DNA from 3 places in the Chitinibacter fontanus genome. Region 3 is predicted to be linked to each of the others. Evidence: predicted binding sites of a transcription regulator. Region 3 holds the regulator's gene; each other region holds the start of a gene.
The links. The regulator FNR, encoded in region 3, switches genes on or off when oxygen is low (the NO sensors DNR and NnrR bind a similar motif). The targets are predictions, from matches to a motif close to TTGATNNNNATCAA.
Positions count from the first base shown of each region.

Region 1: HZU75_RS06065 (hemerythrin domain-containing protein) is a predicted target of FNR. The motif match lies at 4,090-4,103, and genes of this name have one in related genera.
Region 2: HZU75_RS07265 (ATP synthase subunit I) is a predicted target of FNR. The motif match lies at 8,017-8,030, and genes of this name have one in related genera.

Region 1 covers NZ_CP058952.1:1,294,965-1,304,865, forward strand. Annotated here, with positions in the region: gene HZU75_RS06040 (GNAT family N-acetyltransferase) at 1-203, shown strand, start outside; gene HZU75_RS06045 (phosphoribosylaminoimidazolesuccinocarboxamide synthase) at 318-1,196, shown strand; gene HZU75_RS06050 (class I SAM-dependent methyltransferase) at 1,264-2,019, shown strand; gene HZU75_RS06055 (dienelactone hydrolase family protein) at 2,067-2,804, shown strand; gene HZU75_RS06060 (protease inhibitor I42 family protein) at 3,073-3,471, shown strand; gene HZU75_RS06065 (hemerythrin domain-containing protein) at 3,468-3,992, opposite strand; gene HZU75_RS06070 (M14 family metallopeptidase) at 4,181-5,323, opposite strand; gene HZU75_RS06075 (SDR family NAD(P)-dependent oxidoreductase) at 5,347-6,063, opposite strand; gene HZU75_RS06080 (DUF2185 domain-containing protein) at 6,070-6,423, opposite strand; gene HZU75_RS06085 (Gfo/Idh/MocA family protein) at 6,458-7,423, opposite strand; gene metW (methionine biosynthesis protein MetW) at 7,505-8,107, opposite strand; gene metX (homoserine O-succinyltransferase MetX) at 8,107-9,237, opposite strand; gene HZU75_RS06100 (O-antigen ligase family protein) at 9,230-9,901, opposite strand, start outside.
Region 2 covers NZ_CP058952.1:1,571,529-1,581,429, reverse strand. Annotated here, with positions in the region: gene HZU75_RS07310 (AmpG family muropeptide MFS transporter) at 1-244, opposite strand, end outside; gene HZU75_RS07305 (exodeoxyribonuclease III) at 304-1,077, opposite strand; gene pyrE (orotate phosphoribosyltransferase) at 1,146-1,793, shown strand; gene HZU75_RS07295 (DUF4124 domain-containing protein) at 1,799-2,383, shown strand; gene ppgK (polyphosphate--glucose phosphotransferase) at 2,464-3,234, shown strand; gene mnmG (tRNA uridine-5-carboxymethylaminomethyl(34) synthesis enzyme MnmG) at 3,530-5,443, shown strand; gene rsmG (16S rRNA (guanine(527)-N(7))-methyltransferase RsmG) at 5,440-6,090, shown strand; gene HZU75_RS07275 (ParA family protein) at 6,193-6,978, shown strand; gene HZU75_RS07270 (ParB/RepB/Spo0J family partition protein) at 7,047-7,883, shown strand; gene HZU75_RS07265 (ATP synthase subunit I) at 8,070-8,444, shown strand; gene atpB (F0F1 ATP synthase subunit A) at 8,448-9,245, shown strand; gene atpE (F0F1 ATP synthase subunit C) at 9,344-9,628, shown strand; gene HZU75_RS07250 (F0F1 ATP synthase subunit B) at 9,662-9,901, shown strand, end outside.
Region 3 covers NZ_CP058952.1:3,589,109-3,599,009, reverse strand. Annotated here, with positions in the region: gene HZU75_RS17065 (trimeric intracellular cation channel family protein) at 1-90, shown strand, start outside; gene HZU75_RS17060 (CoA pyrophosphatase) at 77-703, shown strand; gene typA (translational GTPase TypA) at 902-2,719, shown strand; gene bamC (NlpB/DapX family lipoprotein) at 2,861-4,000, opposite strand; gene dapA (4-hydroxy-tetrahydrodipicolinate synthase) at 4,028-4,906, opposite strand; gene nagE (N-acetylglucosamine-specific PTS transporter subunit IIBC) at 5,367-6,857, shown strand; gene HZU75_RS17035 (PTS sugar transporter subunit IIA) at 6,884-7,366, shown strand; gene HZU75_RS17030 (hypothetical protein) at 7,445-7,723, opposite strand; gene fnr (fumarate/nitrate reduction transcriptional regulator Fnr) at 8,175-8,921, opposite strand; gene hemN (oxygen-independent coproporphyrinogen III oxidase) at 9,081-9,901, shown strand, end outside.

The DNA.
Region 1 (9,901 bases), 1.3 Mb from region 3:
TGGCCCGCTATCTGGTCAGCGCCTTAACCACCATTGCTCAAGAGCGTTATCGCGCCACCGAAATGGCCACGATCTGCTTTGCCAATAACCAGAGCGCCTACGATTTCTACGCCACACTGGGCTTTAGCAACGAAGGCTGGGAAACCCGCACCGACCATCGCGGCGAGCCATTGAAAGTATTCCGGCTGAGCAAAAGCATCTAAAGCAGCGCCACTCGCACAATTTGCCGACGTAAGTACATGCAGGCCGCGCCACATTCAGGCAAAATACCGCCTTAAATGTCCGCTGTGGGCCGCGCCCACGTTTTTGGAGCAACTATGACCGGCCTCACCACCACCAATCTGACCAGCCTGAAAAAAATCTACTCGGGCAAAGTGCGCGATCTGTACCAGATCGACGAAACCCGCATGCTGATGATCGCCACCGATCGCCTGTCAGCCTTTGACGTGATTCTGGCCGAGCCAATTCCAGAAAAAGGCAAAATCCTCACTGCAATCTCAAACTTCTGGTTTGAGAAATTGAAAGATGTCGTACCGAGCCACTTCACGGGCGACCAACCGGAAGACGTGGTATCAGCCGAAGATCTGCCACAGGTTGAAGGCCGCGCCGTGGTGTGCAAACGCCTGAAACCAGTCCCCGTTGAAGCGATTGTGCGGGGGTATATCGCTGGTAGCGGCTGGAAAGAATACAAGCAGAGCAATACCGTGTGCGGTATTCAAATGCCTGCCGGATTGCGCGAAGCCGACAAACTACCAGAACCAATCTTCACGCCATCGACCAAAGCGGCCGTGGGCGATCACGACGAAAACATCAGCTACGCGCAGTGCGAAGAAATTTTGGGCGCTGATTTAGCCGCCAAAGTACGCGACACCGCGATTTTGCTGTACAAAACCGCCAGCGAATACGCGGCAACACGCGGTATTATCATCGGCGACACCAAATTTGAATTTGGTCTGGATGAAAATGGCGTGCTGTGCCTGATGGACGAAGCGCTAACACCCGACTCAAGCCGCTTCTGGCCTGCCGACCAATACCAGCCCGGTACCAACCCACCGAGCTACGACAAACAATTCGTACGCGACTGGCTGGAAACCACCGGCTGGGACAAAACCCCACCGGCACCAGCGCTCCCCGCAGAAGTGGCTGAAAAAACCGCGGCGAAATACCGCGAAGCATTAGAAAAGTTAACGAAATAACTCAACAAGCCGATCGCCAGATCGGCTTTTTTTACGCCCACAACAATTCAAAATAGAGGGAGAAGTGATGCATCACGCCGCAGAAATTGGGTTCACCCATCGGGCACAACAATACCAACAAGGTCGGCCCGAATATCCCAGCGCAATCGCGAGCTACTTGCAGCAAACGTTGAAGCTAGGTGCGGGTCAAACTGTGCTGGATTTAGGCGCAGGCACCGGCAAATTCACCAAGCTGCTCGTGCAAACCGCCGCCAGCGTCGTCGCGGTCGAACCGATTGCCGCGATGCGCGAACAAATCACCACGCAAGCCGTGACCGTATTAGCAGGGCACGCCGAAGCCATTCCACTACCCGATTCGTCGGTTGATGTGATCTGCTGCGCACAAGCGTTTCATTGGTTTGCCAATGGCGAAGCGCTAGCGGAAATGCACCGCGTGCTGCGCGCCAACGGTAAGCTCTGCCTGATCTGGAATACGCGTGATGAGTCGTTTGATTGGGTGGCAGCGATTACGCAATTGATGCATCCGCACGAGGGCGATGCGCCGCGTTATTACACCGGGCAATGGAAAGCGCCGTTTTATGAGCAAAACTGGTTTGGCCCCGCCAGCTACCATGCCCTGCCCCACGCGCATATTGGCGCAATTGAGCAGGTGATAATTGACCGCTTTATGTCGGTCAGCTTTATCGCTGCACTCGATGAAGCCGCTCAGCAACAATTCAAACAGCAATTACTAACACTTCGCACGCAATTTCCAGCACTGCAACACGAAGCAATTGCATTTCCCTACCGAACAGAGCTATGGCTTTATAGCAAGCTCGATTAGACTAGGCGCACAAGCCAATTCCCAATAATCAACCGGAGCTAATCCCTATGATGATCAAAAGCGAAATCACCGACTTGAACACCGCCACCGGCGTAATGCGCACTTATGTGCATCGCCCAGCTGTGGATGGTCAATATCCGACGATTCTGTTTTATTCCGAAATTTTCCAGCAAACCGGCCCAATCGAACGTGCTGCGAAGCTCATCGCGGGGCATGGCTATAACGTGCTGGTGCCCGAAGTGTTCCATGAGCTAAACCCAATCGGCACCGTACTAGCCTATGACGACGCCGGTCGCGATAAAGGCAATGCCGACAAAATGGCGAAATCGGTCGAAGGCTACGACACTGATAACGCAGCGATGATCGCGTGGGTGAAGCAACAGCCGTGGCACTCAGGCGACTTCGGCGCGATGGGTTTCTGCATTGGCGGCCATTTGGCTTTCCGCGCCGCACTGCAGCCGGAAATCAAAGCAACCGCGTGTTTCTACGCGACCGATTTGCACACCAATGTGATCCCAAATCAGCCCGGCCAACATAGCATGGAGCGCTTGGCCGACATTAGCGGCGAATTGCTGATGATTTTCGGCAAGCAAGATCCGCACATTCCAGCAGCCGGCCGCGCTCAGGTATATCAGGCACTAGTCGCCGCCGACAAAACCTTCACTTGGCATGAATTTAACGGCCCACACGCGTTTATGCGCGATGAAGGCGATCGCTATGACCCGCAATTGGCACTGCTCGGTTACCAATTGGCATTTGATTTATTCCGTCGTAATTTGAAATAAATTACTGGTATTTGTTGCCGCTAAGCCGCGCCAATGGTGCGGCTTTTTTTCTGCCAACCTCGCCCCAACTAGTTTGCAACAAGGGGTAAATAATGCCATTGGCAATCCAAACAACCAAATGTATATAGCTACAAATCAATTGATATAAGGCCTAAATACAAATACCCCGGCAAAGTTATTATTGCATCCACATTGCGGTAGTTCATCACTGAAACGAAGCGGCTGCGCTCGTAAGCTCAAGTTGTGATGAATACCATTGGGGATGAATATGCGCCGCTTTTTATGTTGCTGTATCGCAGCTTTTGGCTTGAGCCCCAATTGCTGGGCGGATAAAGTGCTCACTCAATTAGAGCACCAAAAGACCGTCGTGCTAAAACCGAAAGAAAGCCTCACGGTCAAGTTGCCAACCAATCCTAGTACTGGTTATCTCTGGTTTCTGGAAAGCTCTGACACGCAGGCGGATACCCTGCAATTGACCCAAGACTGGAAGTTTATTCCGCGCGATAAAAATCAACGCCAGCCGATTGGCGATACAACTTGGCGGTTTACCGCGAAGCAAGCAGGCGAAGTCACCTTGCGCTTTATTTATCGTAAACCATGGCAAGGGCCCGAGATTGAGCCGCTGGACATACGTGAATATCGCTTAGTAGTGAGCGAGCAAGGTTAGACTTTTTGCCCGCGCCGGGCCGCCATGTTGCGCCCGAGTTGCTGCAGCTGTTTGGCATCGAGTAACACTTTGGCGTAGGGATAAATCTCGTCCTCTTCACGTGCGGCATGGGCTGGGTAACGGCTGGCAAATTGTGCTGCCAGCTCGGCACTGAGCTCGTTATCATTGCCTGCGACTAGCGCCAGCAAAGCGGCACGAACTTGTTGCCATAAGGCACCTAGCTCATCGTGCTCTGCCATGATCTGATCAATCACCTGCTTTAACTCGGCGGATGCCAAAGGGATTAAGGCTGGAAATAAGTCTTCATCTTCGTCTTGATGGTGCAAAGGCGCGGCAATATCGAAATAGCGCAAAATCGATTGTGCCCCCGCAATTGCCGCCGCATCGGCCCCATGCTGGGCCACATGGCTCACCAGCGTTTCCGTCAAGGCGGCATATTGGCGCACCCGATCATGACAGGCGATCAGCATCGCCACTGGGGTTTCAAACGTCACCGTTTCAGTAGCAAAAGGGTTAAGCATCGCAGCACTCCAAAGCTAGTCGGCATTTCAAACTACGCCTTCAAACTGGCTTTGCCAAGCGTATTACTGCGTTTTTGTGTTACCAAAGGCACGTGCTTTGATTTCAGCCAATCTACGCGCGTTTACAGTTAAGCTGTGCAGCACAAAGGCCGCACAGCTGCGCAAATGTCGCTTCGCAGGTGAGCTGATTAGATCTGCTCAACGATTGCATACAGCGCGCTAAGCAGTGAGCTGCCTAGCTGCGTTGAACGCTCACCATTCCAACCCACCTCGGGCAAGGGACGATTGGCGGTGTCTTTAAATGGCATTTCTACTGTATAGGCCAAGCAATCGAACTCATTACCGACCCAGTTCGTTCCCAAAGTCAGCGTTTCTGGGCCGAACTTACCCACTTCATAGCCGTGCTCAACTTGGAAATCGGGGCTGGCGGCCAGCCAAGCTTTCTTGAATGCCTCTTGCAAATCGTGCTGGCGGCACGAGAACGATTCATTGCTCTCGCAACCGGCAACAAAATTATGCGGAATACTCTCGTCGCCGTGAATATCAAAGAAGGCATCGACACCCACCTGCTGCATTTTCTCGCGCACCCAATACACTTCCGGACTGCGCTCCAGAGTTGGCGTTTGCCATTCTCGATTTAGATTTGCACCCTTAGCATTGGTGCGCAAATTACCCCGCACGCTGCCATCGGGGTTCATATTCGGCACGACGTAAAACACGCATTTTTCCAGCAAGGCCCGCGCGATTGAGTTTTGCGGGTCAAGCAAGGTTTCGAGCAAGCCTTCAACAAACCACTCGGCCATGCTCTCGCCCGGATGCTGGCGCGCCGTCACCCAGATTTTTTTCTTATTAATGCCGTAATAGCCTTTTTGCACGCCGATGCGCAGCAAGTCAAAATCATGTCCGTCGGGCGTCACGCCCAATTGTTCGAGCTTCACCCACGGCGCGGCGGTGATCGCGTTGCCGATCAACGTCTGATGGCGCTCCCAGCTATACGGCTCGAAATAAGCAAACCACATTACATCGGTATGCGGCGTGTGCTTGATCGTCAGCGTTTGGCCATCGTATTCAGTTTCCACGCGGAACCAGTTCTCGCGGTCATACGAGGCCACCGCCTGATAATCAGGCCAGCCATCAGGATAAGCGCTCTGCCCCGCGTTTTCGATTTTCAGCGTGCAATCAACATCGCGCGCGCCGCTTAAGCGAAAGTGAAACCACTGCGCAAAGTCGGACGCATTATCAGCGCGCAGTTTCAGGCGGATATTGGCAGCGTCGCTGGCGTCAACCACATCAATCGAGCCAGAGTCAAAATTACTCGTAATACGAAGCATGGGCTTTCCTTAACAAACCAATATTAAAAATGTTGATCCAAGATTGGGGGCAACACCAGCTCCCGCACATAAGACGAAGGCGATAGTTGCAATAGCGCCTGCACCAGTTTGACGACATCATGCACCGGAATCAATTTACCATGACCGCGCTGGCTTGCCTGCGCCACTGGCACACTGAAAGCATCTTCGGTATTTAAATCGCCGATCTGCAAACACGTTACCGCCAACCCATGATCACGAAACCCTTCACGCAAAGCATCGGCAATGCCATTGAGGCCAAATTTAGACGCGCCAAACGCCACTTCAGGTCGGCCACTGCGCGCCAGTGCCGAAGTCGAACCCGTCAAAATCAGCTGTGGTTTAGTCGACTTTAACAAGCGAGGAATAAGCCGTTTTAACAGCAAAATCGTTGAGGTCAGATTCACGTTCATCATCTGAATAATTTGCTCGTCACTATCGGCGAGAAAATCATACTCATGACTAAACGCTTTTTCTTCCCAAATACCAACATTGCAGATCACTACATCCAACTGCTCGGGCAAGGCCTGCTCGATTTTATTGCATGCGACCAATGTTTCGCTGAGATCGGCAGCAATCCATTGCAACTCAACGCCAGCAGCTAGCTCCAAATCACTTGGCCGAGTTCGTGAAACCCCAATAACCGTATCACCAGCCTGTGCTAGCCCTTCAACAAAAGCACGACCCAAACCTCGCCCAGCGCCCACCACCAAAATTTTCATTCGCGTTTAATCCAGCGGCGACCAATCGGTTACCGGCTTAAACTCATCATCATCTTCGCTTTTCACAAAGCGCTCGAACACGCTGCCAACGGGCGAGCCCAATAGCGGAATGATGTGACTATCGTAATTGGCGATGACGTTCACATCGAATTCACTGTGATTTTTCGGGTTATTCAGATATTTTTGATCTTCAGTCCCCGAGAAAAAGCGCCAGCCACTATCGCCGTCTTTAAGCGGTTTTTCGCGGTACATCAGCCCGACCGGATAGCCTTCGATCGTGATTTCATCGCTGGCGATGCAGCTACCGTGGCCTGTGGCGATTTTTTTGATGATGCGCTCGTCGAGCAGAAAGTCTTTCATAGGGTATATCCCGCCGTATTAGATCAAGATTGGTTTACTGGGCAATACCCAGCAATGTATCACGAGCAGATAAAGTCATCGCCAAGGCTGCACGCGTTTTGGCATGGCTCATAATAGGACTTTCCAGCCGCCCTTGGCGCAGCAAATCGCAGAAATGCGCTGTTTCGTAATTCAGCCCCGAGCCTTGTGGCGTCATCATCAGTTCTTCGCGCTCACCCAGCGCGTTGACCAGCGTGGCTTTAGCCGGATTCCACCATTTATCGTGAATCACAATATAGCCCGCGCTACCACCAAGCAATGCTTCGCCGCTGCCAGCAATGTCGAGGCCACTGTAGAGTTGGCTAATGCCGCGTTCGTGTTGAATATTTAAGCTCGCAAAGGTATCGACGCCGCTAGCGCCAATCCGCCCCAGTGTTTGAATTTCACCCGCAGCGCCCAGCCAATCGACAGCCAGAAACGCGCTGTAAATGCCAATATCAAGCAGGCCGCCACCCGCTTGTGCGGGATCGAGCACGGCGTGCCCCTCAGCTACGTTAGGGTTAGCGAAGCCAGCGCGCACAAAGCGCACTTCGCCAATCGCGCCCGCATCGATGCGCTCGCGAATTAAGCGATATAGCGGGAAAAACGGTGGCTTCATCGCTTCCATATACAGCCGCCCCGTGGTCTGCGCGGTGGCGATAACAGCATCGAGTTCGTCCAATGAAGTCGCGGCGGGCTTCTCGCACAAGACCGCTTTACCCGCTTGCAGCGCGGCGATGCTGAATGTGGCGTGGCTAGGGTGTGGCGTGGCGATATACACCGCGTCGATGTCGCTGGCGAGCAGATCGTCGATTTCGTCGCAGACAGTGGGAATGTGGTGAACCGCAGCAAACTGCCGCGCTTTAGCGCCGCCACGACTATACACCGCCGCCACCGTGGCATTGGGAACGTGGGCGAGGCCGGCAAAAAAACGCTGCGCGATGCTGCCAGTACCGATAATGCCAAAACGGACCTTACTCATCACGACTCCTAGCTATGGGTATAGCCCTGAAAATCAGTAATATTAAGATTTACAGAGCTATACACCAATCAGGTATTGCGATTATTGATTTGCCAAACTAAATTGCACCAAGGCAAGGCTACCAAACAGATTCGGCAGAAAATCAACCGTCTCGCCTTGATGCAGCACGACCTGCTTATCGACTTTCATGCCCATTTTGCCGAGCAATTTGTCAAAATCATTCACCGTGCAGAAGTGAATATTCGGCGTGTTATACCATTCGTACGGAATCGTCTCGGACACGGGCATACGGCCGATCAGAATTTGCCAGCGGTTTTCCCAGAAGCCGAAGTTCGGGAACGTGACAATACCGACTTTGCCGACGCGCAGCATTTCTTGCAAGATCAGCTCGATATTGTGCATGGCCTGAATGGTGAGCGAGAGCACGACATAATCAAAACTGCCATCTTCAAAACTTTGCAAACCGCTTTCCATATCGGCCTGAATCACATTCAGGCCTTTTTCAACGCAGCTCACAATCGACATCACATCGACATCGACACCAATACCGCGCACAGCTTTATTGCCTTGCAGCCAAGCGAGCAATTCGCCATCAGCGCAGCCTAAATCGAGCACGCGTGAGCCGGGTTTGATCTGGTCGGAAATGTGTTTAAGGTCGGGGCGGAGGGTGTTGTGATTAGCCATTACGCGATCTCCTTCGCCACATTATTTAAATAGGCCCGCATCACGGCCATGTACGGCGCGTCTTCCATCAGGAAAGCATCGTGGCCGTGTTGTGATGTAATTTCGGCATACGACACGGTGCGATCGGCATCGAGCAAGGCTTTGACGATTTCGCGTGAACGCGACGGCGCGAAACGCCAGTCGGACGTGAACGACACGACCAAGAATTTGGCCTGCGCTTGGCGCATCGCCTCGGCCAAGCTACCGCCGTAATGACGCGCAGGGTCGAAATAATCGAGTGCCTTGGTCATCAGCAAATAAGTGTTCGCATCAAACATCGTCGAGAATTTATCGCCCTGATAGCGCAGGTAGGATTCGATTTCGAATTCAACGTCGAAACCGTATTTGTATTCGCCACTACGCAACATGCGGCCAAATTTCTCGCCCATGCCATCGTCGGACAAATAAGTAATATGACCCAGCATCCGCGCCAAACGCAGCCCACGGCGTGGCACGACGCCGTGCTGATAAAAATCGCCGCCATGAAATTCGGGGTCGGTAATAATGGCCTGCCGCGCCACATCGTTAAACGCGATATTCTGTGCCGTCAATTTCGGCGCCGACGCAATCACCAGCGCATGGCGCACGCGCTCTGGATAAGTAATCGACCAACGCAGCGCCTGCATCCCGCCCAGGCTACCGCCAATAATCGCGGCGAACTGCTGAATGCCCAAGCGATCAGCCAAACGCGCCTGTGTTTCAACCCAATCACGCACCAACACGACCGGAAAGCTCGAACCATACGGCGCATTGGTTTCTGGGTTAATACTCGAAGGGCCAGTCGAACCATGGCAACCACCGAGGTTATTGAGGCCTATGACGAAGAATTTATTCGTATCGATTGGTTTGCCGGGACCAACCATATTGTCCCACCAACCCGCAGCTTTATCTTCAGGCTTATGTTTACCTGCAATATGATGATGCCCAGATAGCGCGTGGCAAATCAGAATGGCATTGGACTTATCGGCATTCAAGCTGCCGTAGGTTTCGACCATCAGCTCGTAGCGCGGTATAACCACACCTGAAGAGAGCGTAATGGGGTCTTCGAAAACCAATTTTTTTGGCGTAACAATGCCCACAGACTCAGACATGGGAAGCCTTACTTTCAGAAGAGTTAGAAGAATTTGCTGTATGTATTGCTAGCGCCAACACGACAGCCAACACCGTGACCAAGGTATATCCCTCGGTAAAATCAAGTAATAAGGAGTTAAAAAGACTGCAAACGGCATAGGCAACAAGAATGCCGGAGAGTATCGTCCTCCAGGGGTCAGCCAGTCGCAAAGCGGCTCGAATACCGGCAATTAGAAGTGAAAGATACAGGATAATCCCCACCAAACCTAACTGCATGCCCTGCATCAAGTATTCGTTATGCGCATTAGAAAAATGACTGGTAGCAAGCGTTGGAATTGAGAAATTCCCCGTCCCGTAGCCTAAAAATGGTTTCTCAGCGATATGTTCAATTGCGGTCGTATACCAGTACGTACGCAATCCCAGCGATGTCGCGCAGAGAGCGTCTTGTTGTGGCGTGTGTAAAGCACCCCAGCACGTCTTCGCTTCAGTAAAACCAAGTGCAACGCGATTAACAATGCTGGCTTGACCGAACCAAAGAGCGCTTGCGATCGCAACCCCTAACCCGATAGCCATCAGCCGTGCACGCCACCCCAACCAAAGTGAACCTGCCCAGATCAGCATAATTAAGACTGCGAGATAGCCTGTGCGCTGCGGGGACATCATAAAGACATTCAACAACATCCA
Region 2 (9,901 bases), 1.6 Mb from region 3:
GGCGACGCCCCAAAAACGGCATCGGGAAACGATCAATCAGCGGCGACCACAAAAACTTCCAAGTATACGGCTGGCCGACCAAGGTAAACCACGCGATGGTTTTAATGTCCAGACCGGCATCTGAAAGCCACGCCTGCAGTGTTGAGCCAGTGAGCGCCAGCGGCAAGCCCGAGGCAAAACCCAAAAACATCGCCGCAGCGATGCGGCGATTATTAAAAACCGCAAGATAGTGATTGATATTCATGGGTATATTGCTCTAGAGCTTTTAATGATTGTTATATGTGGCAATACATGGCTAGTGTATTAGGGCGCGAGCGGATAGTCGTAGTCGACGATTAACGGCGCGTGATCGGAAAACTTTTCGTCTTTATAAATGCTCGCCGCCTTTGCGGTTGCTGCTAGCGCTGGCGTTGCAATTTGGTAATCAATCCGCCAACCGACATCTTTGGCATACGCCTGGCCGCGATTGCTCCACCACGTGTAGCCCGGCACATCTGGATACAGTGTGCGCCACGTATCAACCCACCCACTGCCGAGTAATTGGGTCATCCATGCGCGCTCTTCGGGCAGAAAACCGGAGTTTTTCAGATTGCCTTTCCAGTTTTTTAGGTCAATCTCATGGTGCGCGATATTCCAGTCGCCCATGATAATCACATCACGGCCTGATTCGCGTAGCTCATTGAGGCGCGGCCAGAACCGCTCCAAAAAGCTAAATTTGACGTCTTGCCGCTCTTCCGAAGACGAGCCCGATGGCAAATACAGCGAGACCACGGATAAATTGCCAAAGCGAACTTCGAGGTAACGACCTTCGGCGTCGATGTCTTCAATGCCGAGCCCGGTAATCACTTCGTCTGGTTTGCGGCGGCAATACAGGCCAACGCCGCTATAGCCTTTTTTCTCTGCGTAGTGGAAATAAGCATGAAACTCTGTCGGCGTATGCTCTGGCTTGATATCGGCCGCTTGCGCTTTTAACTCTTGCACCCCGACCACGTCGGCGTTTTGGCTGGCGAGCCAGTTGAAAAAACCTTTGGTGGTGGCGGAACGAATCCCATTCAAATTGGCAGAAATAATGCGCACGCGGCAAATCCTTGTTCAATCAATGCTATGCTTACGGTTATTGTGAAATTCAGCTTTAGGACTATCCCATGACCAACTTCCGTCAAGATTTCATCCGCTTTGCCGTTGAGCAGAAAGTACTCTGTTTTGGCGATTTTATCACCAAAGCTGGCCGTAACTCGCCGTACTTCTTCAACGCAGGTTTGTTTAGCGACGGAACGTCGGTCGGTGAGTTGGCGCGTTTCTATGCGCAAGCGGCACTGGCGTCTAAAGTTGAGTTTGATGTGCTGTTTGGGCCTGCCTATAAAGGCATTGTGTTGGCTTCAGCGACGGCTGTGGCATTAGCCAACGCCGGCCACAACGTACCGTTTGTGTTCAACCGTAAAGAAGCCAAAGATCACGGCGAAGGTGGTGTACTCGTTGGTGCCCCGCTCAAAGGCCGCGTAATGATTATTGATGATGTGATTTCGGCGGGTACTTCGGTACGTGAATCTGTGAATATGATTCGTGCTGCGGGCGCTGAACCGGCTGGTGTGCTGATTGCGCTCGATCGGATGGAGCGTGGTCAAGGCGACTTGTCGGCGGTGCAAGAAGTCGAGCAGCAATTCGGTATTCCGGTGATTCCTATTGCATCTTTGCAAGATTTGTTAGGTTTCCTTGCAGACCAAGAAGGAATGACTGAGAATCTGGCGAAAGTTCAGAATTATCGTGCCCAATACGGCATCCAACAGGGTTAGTGTCTATGCGTGACTGGCTGGTCTTGATTTTATTTGCAGCTTCATTTTCGACCGCACAGGCTGGTTTATACCGCTGGGTGGACGAAACGGGTAAAGTGCAATATAGCGATAAGCCGCCAGCCGGCCAAACCAAAGGTGGTGTGGCCGAGCTAGATAAATCTGGACGTGTACGCAATGCCAGCAGCAGTATGAGCGAAGCCGAGCGTGCTGCGTTACAGGCGCAAAAACAGAAAGAAATTGAGCAACGGCGGAAAGATCGTGCTTTGCTCCAGTCTTTTTCAACGCCTGAAGAAGTGGATATCTTGCGTGATCGGCAGATCGAGGCCTTGGGCGCTGCACAACAAACCAACCGTTTGCGCCTGCAAACCTTGCAGGAACGCCTCAACCGCCTCAATAAGCAAACTGAGCGCTTGGCTAAATCGAAAAAGCCGATTCCAAATGATTTGCAGACAGAAATTGATTTAAATCGAGATGAAATTAATTCAATTAATGAATCATTAGCACGGCAGGATCAGGAACTGATCCGCATTAAAGAAAAAGCCGAAGCCGATAAAGCACGCCTGATTCAATTGCGTCAGGTTAAACCTTAGCCGTTATACGGGTTTTAACTTGTTGGTGTGCCTAGCGCTTAATGGCACACTCCACCCACCCTTTTTTCGACGAATACATCATGACGACTGCAGCCTCTCCACGTATTGTTTTGGGAATTGATATCGGTGGTACAGGGATTAAAGGTGCCCCGGTCAATGTTGATACCGGCGAATTAGTGGCAGAACGCCACCGTATTGAAACCCCACAACCGGCGACACCGGAAGCCGTGGGTAAAGTGGTGAAGCAAATTGTTGAGCATTTTGACTGGAAAGGGCCGATTGGCTGTACCTTTCCGGCGATTGTGCACAATGGCGTGACCTTATCGGCCGCGAATGTCGATCAAAGCTGGATTAATGCTCCGGCGCAGAAAATATTGGGTGATGCCACAGGGTTGCCGCTGATTGTACTCAATGATGCCGATGCCGCAGGCTCTGCCGAGGTGATGTTTGGCGCTGCCAAAGGTCGGGGTGGCAAGATTATTGTGATTACCTTGGGTACTGGGATTGGTAGTGCCTTGATCGTGGATGGCAAGTTGATCACCAATACCGAGTTTGGTCATCTTATTTTCCCGAAAGATATGATTGCCGAAAAATACTGCTCGGCCAAAGTGAAAGAAGATAAAGACTTAAGCTGGAAAGAATATAACCCGCGCCTGAATGCCTATTTGGAGCATCTACAGCTATTGTTCTCGCCTGATTTGGTTATTGTGGGTGGTGGCGTGAGCAAGAAAGCCGAAAAATTCATTCCAGAAATGAAGAATCTACGTTTCGAGTTGGTTGCTGCATCACTCAAAAATGAAGCCGGCATTGTGGGCGCAGCACTGGAAGCAGCCAAACAATTTAATGTTTAAATGACGTATAGCCAGCTAAGTCTTTCTAAGACTGGCTTTTATCAATATACATCTAGCCTCGGCCAAGCCGGGGCTTTTGTTTTTATGTCGGAGCAGGGCCGAATTAAGATATTGAATTGGTGATGATTTTATTGCTAAGCATGGGGGTTATCACGAAGATAATGACCGTGGCATCTCGTCAAGACTGCAGCAAGTATTGGTTTTTGCGGGGCGTGATAGAAAACATTCTTGCTTACCCAAGTGCCTGTTTTGGCGTAGAATATTGCCCCTTTACCGCTGTTTGAGGCCGTGTGCCATGCTTTACCCTACTCGTTATGATGTGATTGTTGTTGGTGGTGGCCATGCTGGCACCGAAGCTGCGCTGGCTAGCGCGCGGATGGGGCGCAAAACTTTGCTGCTCACGCACAATATCGAGACCTTAGGGCAGATGAGCTGTAACCCATCGATTGGTGGTATCGGCAAAGGCCACTTGGTTAAGGAGGTCGACGCGCTAGGTGGCGCGATGGCGCTGGCGACCGATATGTCCGGCATCCAATTTAAAACCCTCAATTCCAGCAAAGGCCCTGCGGTGCGTGCAACTCGGGCGCAGGCTGACCGCGTGCGCTATAAAGCCGCGATTCGCCATATGCTGGAAAACCAAGAAAACCTCGATCTCTTCCAGCAAGCCGTTGACGATTTGATTTTGGATGGCGATAAAGTTGTTGGTGCGGTCACGCAAATCGGTATCGAGTTTCGCGCTAGCGCGGTGGTGCTGACGGCGGGTACTTTCCTTGGCGGCAAAATCCACGTTGGCCTTGAAAACCACGTCGGCGGTCGCGCGGGCGACCCCGCCTCAATCACCTTGTCGCAAAAATTACGCGAATTGCAATTGCCGGTGGGGCGCCTGAAAACCGGTACGCCGCCCCGTATTGATGGCCGCACAATCAATTTTGACGTGCTCGGCATTCAGCCGGGCGACACGCCGGAGCCGGTGTTTTCGCTGCGCGGCACGCGCGAGATGCACCCGAAACAACTGCCATGCTGGATCGCGCATACCAACTTAAAAACGCACGACATTATCCGCAGCGGTTTTGATCGCAGCCCGATGTTTACTGGCAAAATCGAAGGCGTGGGCCCGCGTTATTGCCCGAGTATCGAAGACAAAATCAATCGCTTTGCGGATAAAGAAAGCCATCAAATTTTCCTTGAGCCGGAGGGTTTGGATACCAACGAATTCTATCCAAATGGCATTTCGACCAGCTTGCCGTTTGATATTCAGCTCGCGGCTTTGCAGTCGATTGAAGGCTTGGAAAATGCACGCATTTTGCGTCCGGGCTATGCGATCGAGTACGATTATTTTGACCCGCGTGCGCTGAAAAACAGTTTTGAATCGAAAGCCATCAAAGGCTTATATTTTGCCGGTCAGATTAACGGCACCACCGGCTATGAAGAAGCCGCAGCGCAAGGTCTGTTTGCCGGCTTGAACGCGGCGCTGTACGCACGTGACGAAGTGCCGTGGTGCCCGGGTCGCGATGAGGCGTATCTGGGGGTATTGGTCGACGACCTAATCACCAAGGGCGTTACCGAACCATACCGTATGTTTACCAGCCGTGCCGAGTTCCGTTTGCAGCTGCGCGAAGACAACGCCGATTTGCGTTTGACTGAACACGGTCGCCGTCTTGGTTTGGTAGGCGATGAGCAATGGCAGCTATTTAGCGAAAAACGTGAGTCGATCGCAAAAGAGTTCGAGCGTCTGAAATCAACGTGGGTGAACCCGCGCATCTTGGCGGCCACTGAAGCCGAGCGCGTATTGGGCAAAGCCATTGAGCGTGAATATACGCTGGCCGAGCTGTTACGCCGCCCCGAAGTTAATTACGCCAGCTTAATGACGCTGGAAGTCGCTGGCCCCGGCGTTACCGATGAAAAAGTCGCTGAGCAAATCGAAATTCAAGTGAAATACCAAGGCTATATCGAGCGTCAGCAAGGCGAAGTGGCCAAGCGCGATACGCTGGAAGATGTGGCCCTGCCGGATGATTTTGATTTCACCCAAGTGCCCGGTTTGTCGAAAGAAATTCAACAAAAACTCAGTACACAACGTCCGCAAACGCTCGGTATTGCCTCGCGCATCTCTGGCGTGACGCCAGCGGCGATTGCGTTGTTGGTGGTATACATCAAGAAAAGCCGCATGGCGGCGGCAGCGGATGAATCGGCAGTAAAGGATGTGCAATGAGCGACGCAATGAATGGCTATTTGGGGACCATGCTGGCGCAAGGCTTGGCAGAAATGAATTTGCCGCTCGATGTTGCTCAGCAGAGCAAATTGCTGGCCTACGTGGCGTTGTTGCAAAAATGGAATAAAACCTACAGCCTGACGGCGATTCGTGAGCCTGAGCGCATGGTGACGCATCATCTGCTTGATTCGCTGGCGCCATTGAAATACCTGCCGGAAGGTGCATTACGCATGGTCGATGTGGGCTCGGGCTTTGGTACGCCGGGCATTCCATTTGCAATTGCACGCCCCGATTGGCAACTGACTTTGCTCGATTCCAACCATAAAAAAACGACCTTCTTGCGTCAGGCGATTCTGGAATTGCAATTGCCCAACGTCAGTATTATTACTGGCCGCGTTGAAGCGGTGGAGCCTGAGGCGAAGTTTGATGTGATTACCTCGCGCGCTTTTGCCGATTTGGGCGACTTTATTCGCTGGACGGAGCATCTGTTGGCTGATGGCGGTGAGTGGGCTGCGCTGAAAGGGGTATACCCTCATGAGGAAGTGGCAGGTTTGCCTGCGTCGGTATACGTCGATCATATTGATGCGCTGCAAGTGCCTGGCTTGGACGCTGAGCGGCATTTGGTGCATATCCGCAAGCAGGGCTAAGCAGGGCAAGTTGTTGCAGCGCGTCGATTTGCCATCAAAAAGCCGCGTTGTCCGAGTAAACTAGCAAATCGGTGAAGGCCTGAGCAAATAGAGAGTGGATTGATGAAAATATTGGCGATTGCGAATCAAAAAGGGGGCGTAGGTAAAACCACGACCGCCGTCAATTTGGCCGCGAGCCTTGCGCATTTGGGCAAGCGCGTGTTGCTGGTTGATCTCGATCCGCAGGCCAACGCCACGATGGGCTCGGGTATTGATAAGGCCAAGCTTCGCCACTCGGTGTATTCCTTATTAATCGGTGATTCAGACATTGGCCAAACCATTCAGCCTTCAGAGTCAGGTGGCTATGCCGTGCTGCCAGCTAGTCGAGATTTAGCGGGTGCCGAAGTGGAGTTGGTTGATGCCGAGGCGCGCGAAACCCGCTTGAAGACTGCGTTGCAGCAAGTGGCTGGGCAATATGACTTTATTATTCTTGATTGCCCGCCTGCGCTCAATTTGCTCACGCTCAATGGTTTGGTCGCTGCCGATGCCGTGATGATCCCGATGCAGTGCGAATATTATGCGCTTGAGGGGTTGTCTGATCTGGTCAATACGCTCAAACGCATTAAACAAAACCTCAATCGTAAAATTGAAATCGAAGGCTTATTGCGCACCATGTTTGATCCGCGTTCAACCTTGGCGCAGCAAGTGTCGGATCAACTGGTGAAGCATTTCACCAGCAAGCTGTATCACACTGTGATCCCGCGTAATGTGCGGCTGGCTGAAGCCCCCAGCTACGGGCGGCCGATTTTGGCTTACGATAAGTCATCCAAAGGCGCGCAAGCCTATCTGGCTTTGGCGGAAGAACTGCTGGCACGTCACGGCGCTCAGGAAGCAATGCCTGTGATGTAATTACTGCCAAGCCATGTATAGATTGGCTTAGCGGTAAATACCCTATTAAATCAATCATTGGAATCGCAATGGTCAGTAAAAAATTCAAAGGCTTGGGTCGTGGTCTGGATGCGCTTATGGGCGATCCAGCAGCAAGTGATGCGCTAAAAACGCTGGCAGTGACGGCCTTGCAGCCTGGTAAATATCAGCCGCGAACTTTGATGAATGAAGAAGCGCTGGAAGAGTTGGCTAATTCGATCCGCGCCCAAGGGCTAATGCAGCCGATTCTGGTGCGCGAAGTTGGGCTTGAGCAGTATGAAATTATTGCGGGTGAGCGCCGCTGGCGCGCGGCTCAATTGGCTGGCCTGACTGAAATACCGGCGCTGGTGCGTGAGATTGCTGACGAAGCTGCGTTGGCGATGGCGCTGATCGAAAATATCCAGCGTGAGAACCTCAACCCACTCGAAGAAGCTATTGGCATTCAGCGTTTGGTTGATGAATTTGGCCTCACGCAAGAAGCCGCAGCACATGCATTAGGCAAGTCGCGTTCGGCGGTAGCTAATCTACTGCGGTTGTTGAATCTGGAGCCTGCGGTGCGTGAAATGTTGCTTGCTGGGCAGTTGGATATGGGGCACGCCCGCGCCTTATTGCCACTGAACGCAGATCGCCAACTAGAGGCTGCTAGGCATGTCGTGCTCAAGGGCCTGTCGGTGCGTGAAGTAGAGGCGCTAGTGAAAAAGATGCAAGCAGAACCGCAGCAAAAAAAACCAGTGACGGTAGACCCACAAATAATTGCGCGTCAAGAGAACCTTTCTGCCCGATTGGGGACGAAGGTACAGATTCTGGCCGGAAAGAAAGGGCAGGGCAGAATTACGATTGAGTTTGAAAATGAAGCGCAATTAGACGCCTTGTTGGCGCGTATGTAAGTCTGGTGCGTTCGGCGCACCAAAATGTGGCGCCAATTCTGAATTGATGATTACTTGTTTAAAAAGAAAGGCTTTTCTTTTACCCGGTTAGCATCAAGTTGAAAAATAAATGCCGCTAAGTCAATGTGTAAAATTGACGTAGGGCAAATCTACTCCGTATAATCGCGGGGTTTCACTTACGGTGGAATGATGGTCAGGACAGCACAGATTCGGGGCGTGATTCGCTTGAAGGTGGCGATCACAGTGGTACTCGCTGTTGCGCTCCTACTGATTTTGGGTCAGAAAGCAGCAATTGCAAGTGGTTTAGGTGGATTAATCGCAATTTTGGGTAGTGTGTTGTACGCAACCATCGCCTACAGCGTGAAATTTGCCCCGGCAGCAGAAATTATGCGCCGCCATTTTGCGGCAGAAATGGCCAAGCTTTGTATGACGTTGCTCGCGTTTGCAGCGTTATTTGTTTTATACCGGCAGGCAGATTGGCTTTGGGTGTTTGTTGGATACCTGGCAGCTGCAAGCGCCTACTGGTTTGGGCTTTTAATTCAATTTGACGGTAAAAAGTAGATCATGGCACAAGATGCAACTAGTTATATCCAGCACCATTTGACCTTTGCCAAATCCGCCGGCGGCATCCACTTGGATACCTTCTGGATTGCGCTGATTTTGGGCTTTTTGTTTGTTGGTGTGTTTGCTTATGTGGCAAATAAAGCCACTTCAGGCGTGCCAGGTCGTTTGCAAAACTTCGTTGAATTGATTGTCGAAATGGTCGACACCCAGATCAAAGATGCTTTCCACGCTAAATCTAAAGTTATTGGCCCACTCAGCCTGACAATTTTCTGCTGGGTTTTCCTGATGAACAGCATGGACTTTTTGCCTGTTGATCTATTGCCAACAATTGCTCAATGGATCGGCGCTACATTCTTCGGTGCTGACCCACATCACGTTTACCTGCGTGTGGTGCCAACTGCTGACGTGAACCAAACTTTCGCGATGTCACTGACTGTGATGCTGCTGATTATCGGGTTCTCAATTTCTGCCAAAGGTCTGTTTGGCTGGATCAAAGAGCTATTCACTGCACCATTCCATGCTGAAGGCTTGGTGATGACGATTATCTTGTTGCCAGTGAACTTTGCATTCCAGCTGATCGAATTGGCAGCGAAGCCAATCTCTCTGGCGCTGCGTCTGTTCGGTAACATGTACGCTGGTGAGTTGATCTTCATCTTGATCGCATTGTTGCCATGGTGGATTAACTGGGTGCTGGGTGCGCCATGGGCAATCTTCCACATTCTGGTTGTTACGCTGCAAGCCTTCGTATTTATGATGTTGACCATCGTTTACCTGAGCTTGGCTGTCGAAGACCACTAAGATTTCTGTCCGGTGGCGTGTGTCGGTTGGGTGCACGACGTCGGACAAAGTTTTACCCAACCTAGTAAATTTTGATTTAACCCTTAGGAGTATCAAAAATGGCAACACCTGAAGTAATTGCTTCCGTACAAGGTATGACTGTAATCGCTGCTGCGATCATCATTGGTCTGGCTGCGATCGGTACCGCTCTCGGTTTCGCGATTCTCGGCGGTAAATTCCTCGAGTCTTCTGCTCGTCAACCAGAAATGATCCCAGTTTTGCAAACTAAACTGTTCATTATTGCTGGTCTGTTGGACGCGATCTCTATGATCGGCGTTGGTGTTGCGATGCTTTACACCTTCAACAACCCATTCCTTGCTGCCCTGACTGCTGCTGCTCACTAATCAATTGATCAGCCTTTAAGGAGGACATTCAGCGTGGAATTTAATATGTCTCTTGTAGGTCAGATGATCACATTTGCGATCCTGATCTTATTCACGATGAAGTTTGTTTGGCCTCCGCTGACCAAGATGATGGATGAGCGTGCCAAGCGCATCGCCGATGGCCTTGCCGCCGCTGATCGCGCAAAGCTTGATCTTGAGAATGCTGAGAAAAAATCAGCAGACAAACTGCGTGAAGCTAAGCAACAAGCAGCTGAGATCATTGCACAGGCTGAA
Region 3 (9,901 bases):
GGTTTGTTCATTGTTGGTTTGCTGTTGCGTCTGGTGGCTCACTGGCGTGATTTAAGCTTGCCCAAAGTAGATGCAAATGCTGCCGACTGACCCAGAGGTTTTAATTCCATGGTTGCAGGCCCGTTTAGCTGCCATTAAGCCTAGTTCAGTTTCGGCAGACCATCCGCATGTCCGCGTTGAGCGCAAAGCAGCGGTGCTTATTGGTATGGTTTTGCATCCGCAGCAGGTGACTGTTTTATTTACGCAGCGGGCTCAGCATCTATCCGTTCATGCGGGTCAAGTTAGTTTCCCTGGTGGCGCCATTGAGTTGACTGATGTGGATGCGGTTGATGCTGCGCTGCGTGAAACTGAAGAAGAAGTTGGAATTCCCCGTGCGTGGATTTGCCCCTGCCATACTCTGGGTGAGTATCGCACTATCAGTGGTTTTGCCGTAACGCCGGTATTGGCAACTTTGGAGCCGAACTATCCGGTACAAGCAGATGCCAATGAAGTGGCCGAGGTATTTGAGTTGCCCTTAGATGTCGTATTGAACCCTGCTCGTTATGAAAGGCGCTGGATTGAGCGACCTGAGGGTAAGGGTGTTACACATTTTTTAGAGCATGATGGCCGGGTGGTTTGGGGGGCGACGGCGGGTATGTTGTTGCAACTATCTGCCTCATTGGGTTTGCCTGGCATACCTGTCGACAAAACCAACGGCGGCTGACTTTTGGAAGGCGCCTGTTGGTCTGCTGTCCTGGTTGCTTGGTTCAGGGCATTATGTTTAAGTCGTTTTGTTATGCCGTTGGTCACTTTTTTTTATGTGTTTCTGCCGTTTTTTCTCCTTCAAGCTTGACGAGTGCTCTGAATTGTCACTTAAGCGTGATACAATCCGCCACTTTCGCAAATAGCCCACAGTCCAAACATGACCCGTGCACTTCGTAACGTCGCCATTATCGCCCACGTCGATCATGGTAAAACCACGCTGGTAGACCAGCTTTTGCAACAAGCCGGTACGTTCCGCGCTAACCAACAAGTCGCTGAGCGCGTAATGGATAGCAACGATCTTGAAAAAGAGCGTGGCATTACCATTCTGGCTAAAAATACAGCCATCGAATACAACGGCACGCACATTAATATCGTTGACACACCGGGTCACGCGGACTTCGGCGGTGAAGTTGAACGTGTATTGGGCATGGTTGACGGCGTATTGCTGCTGGTTGATGCTGTTGAAGGTCCAATGCCACAAACACGCTTTGTAACAAAGAAAGCGCTGGCTTTAGGTCTGAAACCTATCGTTGTAATCAATAAAATTGACCGCCCAGGTGCGCGTCCTGACTGGGTTCATGACCAAGTATTCGACTTGTTCGATAAGCTCGGTGCAACTGATGACCAGCTCGATTTCCAAATGATTTACGCTTCAGGTTTGAATGGCTTTGCCAAGCTGAACTTGGAAGAAGAATCAGACAATATGCGCCCATTGCTAGATCTGCTGGTTTCAGCCGTTCCTAGCCCTCCAGGCGATTCTGATGCACCGTTGCAGTTACAAATTTCTGCCCTTGATTATTCAACATTCACCGGCCGTCTCGGGATTGGTAAGGTAATCAATGGTCGCATCAAACCTGGCCAGCAAGTGGTTGTAATGAATCACGATGATCAAGTTTCATCGGGTCGTATCAATCAAGTTCTGGGCTTTAAAGGTCTGGAGCGTATCCCTGTTGAGCAAGCCGAAGCGGGCGATATCATTATTATTTCTGGTCTGGATGAGATCGGCATTGGCGTTACCATTTGCGATAAAGACAATCCAGTTGGTTTGCCAGTATTGGGTGTGGATGAGCCAACGCTAACAATGGACTTTATGGTGAATACTTCACCATTGGCCGGTACTGAAGGCAAATTTGTAACTAGCCGTCAAATCCGTGACCGCCTGCAAAAAGAATTGCTGGTGAACGTGGCATTGCGCGTTGAAGATACTGATGACACCGACGTGTTCCGTGTTTCTGGTCGCGGCGAACTGCATTTGACAATTTTGCTGGAAAACATGCGTCGTGAAGGCTTTGAAATGGCTGTAGCTAAACCGCGTGTTGTGTACAAAGATATTAACGGTGTTAAATGTGAGCCGTACGAAAATCTGACCATCGACTTGGAAGATGAGCACCAAGGTGGTGTTATGGAAGAAATCGGTCGTCGCCGTGGCGAATTGACCAATATGGTGTCTGATGGTCAAGGTCGTACCCGTCTGGAATATCATGTTCCAGCGCGTGGCCTGATCGGCTTCCAGGGCGACTTCATGACCTTGACTCGCGGTACTGGCTTGATGAGCCACGTATTTGACGACTATGCGCCAGCAAAAGCTGACATGCCAGGTCGTCATAATGGCGTGCTGATTTCGCAGGATAATGGCGAAGCAGTTGCTTACGCATTGTGGAAACTGGACGATCGTGGCCGTATGTTTGTTAGCCCTGGCGACAAACTGTATGAAGGTATGGTGATCGGTATTCACAGTCGTGATAATGACCTCGTTGTGAACCCAATTAAAGGTAAGCAGCTGACCAACGTTCGTGCCTCAGGTACAGACGAAGCGGTTCGTTTGACGCCGCCTGTTAAGTTGACGCTTGAATCAGCAGTTGAATTTATCGCTGATGATGAATTGGTGGAGATTACGCCAAAATCAGTTCGTATTCGTAAGCGTTTCCTGACTGAAAACGAACGTAAACGTAATTACAAAGCATCATCTAACTGAGCATAGTCTGCCGGTTTTAATTAAAAAGCCAATCACGTAGGTGATTGGCTTTTTTGTTGGCTGGCTAACGGTAGGTATGCGAAAAAGGGGTGTGTTGCGCTTGGTTTGCGCAGCCATACCCCTTTGAGTTTTTGCTGTGACTTATTTTAGTTGCAGTAATAAATCATTAAGGATTTTCTTTTGAACTGCTGGGTCAATTGCGCCATCTTTGCTGGATAAGCTCAGTAGCGTTTTGCCATTTGCCTCACTCAGTTTGATATCGTAAGTCTGACCGACCGATTGCTTGACGGTGTCTTTTGAATCGGCTTTTTTCCAGAATGCTAATGAGCTGAAGTAGTTGGTTTCAGCTTCTTTGTCGATATCCGTAGCCGCGCGCTGTACGGTATAGACGCCGGCACTACGATTGCGGTCTTGTACGTTGTAGCCAATGCGGTCAAATGCAAGGCCTACGCGTCGCCATGCACGATCAAAGCTGTCGGTAATTTCAATACTTTGACCCGAGCTGCTTAATGCTGCACGGCTAGGTACTTTTACGGCTTGCTTGGCTTCCGCTTGAGCTACTTCTTTCTTCACGCCCAGACTTTGTAGCATTAAGCCCATGATTTCGGCTTCTAGTTCTGGCTTGGGCTCACTTGGCGTCCAAACTGAACCATTCCATTGCTTGCTTTGTGCTTCGCCCTCTTTGAATACTTCAGTCATGCCACGGTGAGTGACATAAATATTGACAACACCAGGCTTGCTGCTTCGCTCAATGCGGGCACGGTATTTATCAAGGGTGTCTGTGGAAATGAACTGATCTGCGACTTTTCTGAAAAGATTGGTCATGAAATCGGTTGGTAAATTGGCGCGATTCTCTAGCCAATCGGTTTCCATAACACCAATAGTTGGGTTTTCTGTGGTGAGAATAAACCCGTTGGCTAACCAGAAGTCTTTTATATCTTCCCAAGCTTTTTCAGCGGGTATTTGTGCTTCAATGAAGCGAATGCCATCCTGCGTCACAATTCGAGCATTCCCATATTGTGGAAGTACTTCTTGCCCGCTTTGGGTTTTTGCTGGAGCTACTGTCTGTGCTGCAGTGGCGGTATTGGGTGTGCTGTATGTGCCGTTCGGCGTGATTGCAGTGAGGTCAGGTGGGACCTCTAGCGCATTTTTATTCACATTATCGCTGCCGCTGCGATAGTCCACTTTACTTGAGAGTAATGATTGATCGGTCGAGCAGGCCGACAGCAGGCAGATTAGTGTCGTTGCTAAGGTGATTTTTTTTAGGTGAGTCGGTTGCATTGTTCTAACCCAAGTTGGCACTAATTGTTAGTTAATCAAGCCAGCGGTTTGCATGGCTTCACGTACGATTGGCTGCGCGCTTTCGCTGAGGCGAGTCAGTGGTAAGCGGATACCCGCAGGAATTTTCTGCATGGTTTCCAGTGCCCATTTTACTGGGATTGGATTTGCTTCAATAAATAAGTGCTTGTGAAGGCCTTGCAGTGTGTCATTGATTGATTTGGCTGTGTCAATCTGGCCGTTCAGTGCGGCTTGGCACATTTGGCTCATTGCGTTTGGGGCTACGTTTGCAGTGACTGAAATTGTGCCATGACCACCAATTAGAATAAACGGCAAGGTCGAAGCGTCATCTCCGCTGTAAATCGCAAAATTGGCGGGTGCACGTTTGACTAAGTCAGCTGCGCGTTCCATGTTGCCGGTTGCGTCTTTGATGCCGACGATGTTGGGTAGTTTTGCCAGTTCTAATGCAGTGTCGTTGCTCAAATCACATGCAGTTCGTCCGGGAACGTTATATAGCAGTGTCGGTAGGGCGGTGTTTTCGGTAATGGTCTTAAAGTGCTGATACAGACCAGTTTGCGTTGGTTTGTTGTAGTACGGGACAACGCTCAGGCCAAAATTAGCGCCGACGGCGAGTGCTTGATTTGAGAGGTGAATAGCTTCGCGGGTCGAGTTTGCACCAGTGCCGGCAATGACTGGCACACGACCAGCAGCTTGCTCTACCACAGTGCGAACGACTGCGATGTGCTCTTCAACGTCAACCGTAGGTGATTCACCGGTTGTGCCAACCGCCACAATGCCGCTGGTGCCTTGCTCAATATGCCAATCAACTAGTTTTCGTAACGTAGGGAAATCAATTTCTCCGTTCACATCCATTGGAGTGACGAGCGCAACAAGGCTACCTGTGAGCATGAGTGGGAAACCAATTACAGAAAAGAAACTATTCTAACCGAAGCACTAGCGGCGTGAAACAGCGTTTGCGCAGACTTTTAACGTTTTGCCCCGAATGTGTAGTTATTCAGTGGTTCCAGCTGCTCTTCAGTGTAAAGAAATGTTGCAAAGTATTAAGAAGGTGGCTCATGGATTGTAATTATTGAGCGATCTCAAGATCATGTCGCTACAGGTTGTGAGAATCTGACTGTATTAAGTAAGGATGGTGACGGGGCTGGTTGCGCAGTGTGTTTTTGCAATGTGTTTTCTGTCGCGCACATGTTGTTACTTAAACATTGCCTAATATTGCAATGACAGTTAATAATCGGCATACCAGTGTGATTTCTTAAGCATGCTTATGAAATTCTAAGGTTGGAGTCGTAATACCATGTCAGCTTCGGCTGATTTATAAAAATCATTGAGTCATTTAAAGGTGAACAAGATGAACATTCTGGGTTATTTACAAAAAATCGGCCGGTCGCTGATGGTTCCGGTAGCAGTTTTGCCGGCCGCCGCGATTATGCTAGGGGTGGGTTACTGGCTTGACCCTGCAGGTTGGGGTTCAAATAGTCAGTTGGCAGCTTTCTTGGTAAAAGCTGGCGCTGCAATTATCGACAAAATGCCAATTTTGTTTGCAGTTGGTGTTGCGTACGGTATGTCTAAAGATAAAGATGGCGCTGCAGCATTGGCCGGTCTAGTGGGTTACTTAGTAGTGACAACTCTCTTGTCACCAGGCGCAGTATCGCAAATTGAAGGCATTAAGCCTGAAGATGTGCCTAAAGCATTCGGCAAAATCGAAAATGCCTTTGTGGGTATTTTGGCTGGTGTAATCGCGGGTGAAATCTACAACAAGTTTAGCCAAGTTGAGCTGCACAAAGCCCTGGCATTCTTCAGTGGTCGTCGCTGCGTGCCAATCATTACATCTGTAGTGATGATCGTGGTTTCTTTTGTGCTGATGGCTGTTTGGCCAGTGATTTACAATGCACTGGTTAACTTCGGTTTGGCAATTAAAGACTTGGGCGCTGTAGGTGCAGGTATCTATGCATTCTTCAACCGCTTGTTGATTCCAGTTGGTCTGCACCACGCTCTGAACTCTGTGTTCTGGTTTGACGTTGCAGGCATCAACGATATTCCTAACTTCTTGGGTGGTGCTAAGTCACTGGCAGAAGGCAAGGCTGTTGCTGGTGTTACTGGTATGTACCAAGCTGGTTTCTTCCCTGTGATGATGTTCGGTTTGCCAGGTGCTGCATTGGCAATCTACCACACAGCTAAACCAGCAAATAAAGCTGCCGTTGCCTCAATTATGGGCGCTGCTGCAGTAACTTCATTTGTAACTGGTGTAACTGAGCCGCTCGAATTCTCATTCATGTTTGTTGCGCCGCTGCTGTTTGTGGTTCACGCATTCTTGACTGGTGTTTCTGTATTCTTGGCTGCGCAAATGCAATGGATTTCTGGCTTTGCATTCTCAGGTGGCTTTATCGATATGTTCTTGTCGTCGCAAAACCCATTGGCTGTTAAATGGTACATGCTGATCGCGCAAGGTCTGGTGTTCTTCGCCATCTACTACTTCGTGTTTCGTGCTGCAATTACCGCGCTGAATCTGAAAACGCCTGGTCGTGAAGATGAAGTTGCTGGTGAAGCTGCTGCAGCTCCTGCTGCTTCAACTGCTGCTGGTGATGTGGCGCAATTAGGTGCTGCCTACGTAAACGTAGTTGGCGGTGCTGCAAACATCACTAATATTGATGCGTGTATCACTCGTCTGCGTCTTTCTGTGAATGATGCTGATCTGGTTGATGAAGCGGCTGCTAAACGCCTTGGCGCAAGCGGTGTGATCAAACTGAACAAGCAGAGCGTGCAAATTATCGTTGGGCCAAAAGCTGAGTTGATTGCTGACCAGTTGCGTGCCAATGTAGGCGTAGCTGCAAAAAAGTAACTGAGGCTGCACCGCAGCCAGCTGCGGTGGCTGTGGCCTCTAACCCCGGCGAAATTGTTCTGCTTTCCCCATTGACGGGTGAAGTGGTGGCTTTGGAAGATGTGCCTGATGCGGCATTTGCAACTAAGGCAGTTGGGGATGGTGTAGCGATCTTGCCAACAGGCAAGTTAGTGGTGGCACCATGCGATGGGCAATTGGTAAAGATTTTTAATACTAACCATGCTTTTGCCCTCGTTAATGATGCAGGGGTTGAATTGATTGTTCACATTGGTATTGAAACGGTGAAACTCGGTGGTCAAGGCTTTACGCGCTTGGCTGAGCAGGGTAGCTTCGTTAAGGCGGGTCAGCCTGTCTTGGAATTGGATCTTGAATTCCTTGGTGCCAATGCAAAATCAGTGATTAGCCCTGTTGTTTTGACCAATGCAGATGATTTTGCGCCAGTTGCTAATTTGGCAGTTGGCTCAGTGATTGCAGGTCAAACACCGCTCTACACGATTCGTAAAAAATAAATTTGGGCTTAGGGCTCAAATCTGAAACGCCACCCTCGGGTGGCGTTTTTATTTTTAACTTAGCATTTGTAAGCGTTATTAATATATTGCCAGTAGTTGCGCGATTTGGCGGGCGGGTGAGTCGTTTGTATTGATGGCTGAATGTGTCGGAGTTGCAAAAAAATTGCTGGTTTGCGGGTGATGGGCAATAAAGAACTCTTGTGAGGCGGATTCAGCCAGATAGCGCCGCGATAAGCTGGCTAGTGTTTGGGTTTGTAATTGCTGTTGGGCAATTAGGCTGGCAAGTTGGGCTAGTAGGTCGCTTTGGTTGAGTTGAAACGGATGGGTTTCATCTTTTGGTGTACGCTGCGGATCCATTTGCCAGTTAAAGAATGGCGGTGTGCCTTGTGGTGAGATGAGTGCCAGCCATAGCTGATAGAGAAAGCCGCAGGCTCCTAAGTGCCCTGCATGAAGCCATGCATTGTGGCTTGGTGTGAGTGCGTCAAGAATGTCTGCGGCTTGGTCGAGGTGATGGTTGTTGCCACTTGCAAGCGCAAAAAAACCATGGCTTGGTGCAAAGGGGCTGGGCCAAAGAATTGCATCGATTAGCTTTGCGGCGCTTTTGTGAAGATCCAGTACTTGCGCGGTATTTTGCAGTTGGATAGCGATTACAAGATCATTTGGGCTAAAATTTGTTTGGAACTGGCTAAATGGATGCAGGCAGTAGCTGCCAGTGGGGGCTTTAATAATAGACGGGCACTTATTAGAGGTATTAGTTCAGGGGGTGCTATTAGATGGGTTTGCATCAATATACCCCCTGAGGTGTAATTTATTCGTCGTGGCAGGTGTTAAGTAGTTTCTTTAGGCTATCAATGTTTTCTAGTTCAATTAGGCGGTTTTGTACTTTGATAAAGCCTTGGTCTTGGAATTTAGACAAAGTCCGGCTGACTGTTTCAAGTTTGAGCCCTAAATAGCTACCAATTTCTTCGCGGGTCATGCGCAAATGGAAGCTACTTGAAGAGTAGCCGCGAATTGCAAAGCGTTGCGATAAATTCAATAGGAATGCAGCTAGACGCTCTTCGGCTTTCATATTGCCCAAGAGTAGCATTACGCCGTGATCGCGGACTATCTCGCGACTCATTACTTTGTGGAAGTGGCGTTGTAGTAGTGGGATTTCGCGTGATAAATCTTCGATGTCATTGAAGGGTAATTCACACACTTCACTGTCTTCTAGTGCGATCGCGTCGCAAGTGTGAACGTCGGTGCTAATTGCATCCATGCCCATCAATTCGCCTGACATATGAAAGCCAGTGACTTGCTCGCGGCCATCTTCGGAAATCACGCTGGCTTTGAAAAAACCAAGGCGAATCGCGTACAGCGAGCGGAAAGGCTCGCCGGCACGATATAGAGCTTCGCCGCGTTTGATTGGGCGAGCTTGCGTAATGATGGTGTCAAGCTCTTGCATTTCTTCTTGTGACAGACCCAGTGGTAAACACAGTTCGCGTAAGCTGCAATTAGTGCATGAATTACGCAGATGACGTGGGGACATGTCGCGAACTTGGATGGGGGAAATCATGAAACTCTCACAAGAAAATAATAAGTCGTGCGGGGGGAGTATTGTAACTCTCGGAAGAGGTAGATACCCCACTGTCATTGCTGTTGGCTTGATCTAGATCAAGTTGGCTCATTGTACTAGCTTTTAAGCTGCGGCAGCTAGTATGAGGATAGAGTAATTATGTCGGTTTCAAAATTTGTAGGTCAGCACGCGCCAGCAGATCAAGGTGGGGTTTGTTTTGATCGAGATCTGATTGTGCGCTATGACGGTAAAGGGCCGCGTTATACGTCCTATCCCACTGCAGATCGGTTTAACCAAGCCGTGAATAGTGAGCAATATGCGCAAATCTTGCAGCAAAGATTGCCCGGTGCTTTACTCAATCCATTGTCGCTTTATTTTCACATTCCTTTCTGTAATACCGTATGTTACTACTGCGGCTGTAACAAGATTATTACGAAAGACAAGAGTAAAGCGGATGATTATATTCGTTATCTCAGTAAAGAAATCGCAATGCATGCGGCCAATCTACCGGGCCGTCCCAAGGTGAGTCAGCTGCATTTGGGTGGCGGTACGCCCACCTTTATGTCAGAGCAGCAGCTACAGCGCTTGATGGATATCGTGCGTGAGCATTTTGAATTGCTGCCAACGGGTGAGTATTCGATTGAAATTGATCCGCGCAAAGTGGGTGAGCCGATGATCCGCACTTTGGCTCAGCTGGGATTCAATCGAATGAGCGTAGGTATTCAGGATTTCAATCCTGAGGTACAGCTTGCGGTTAATCGAGTGCAAACCGAGCAGGAGACTCGTTCGGTAATTGAGGCTGCACGGATGCATGGTTTTAAATCGGTCAGTGTCGATCTGATTTATGGTCTTCCTAAGCAAACCGTCGCGAGCATCGCTGAGACCATTGCTCGAGTGCTGACACTGAAGCCTGATCGGATTGCACTTTACAATTACGCGCATCTGCCTGAACGCTTTATGCCTCAGCGGCGCATTAATGA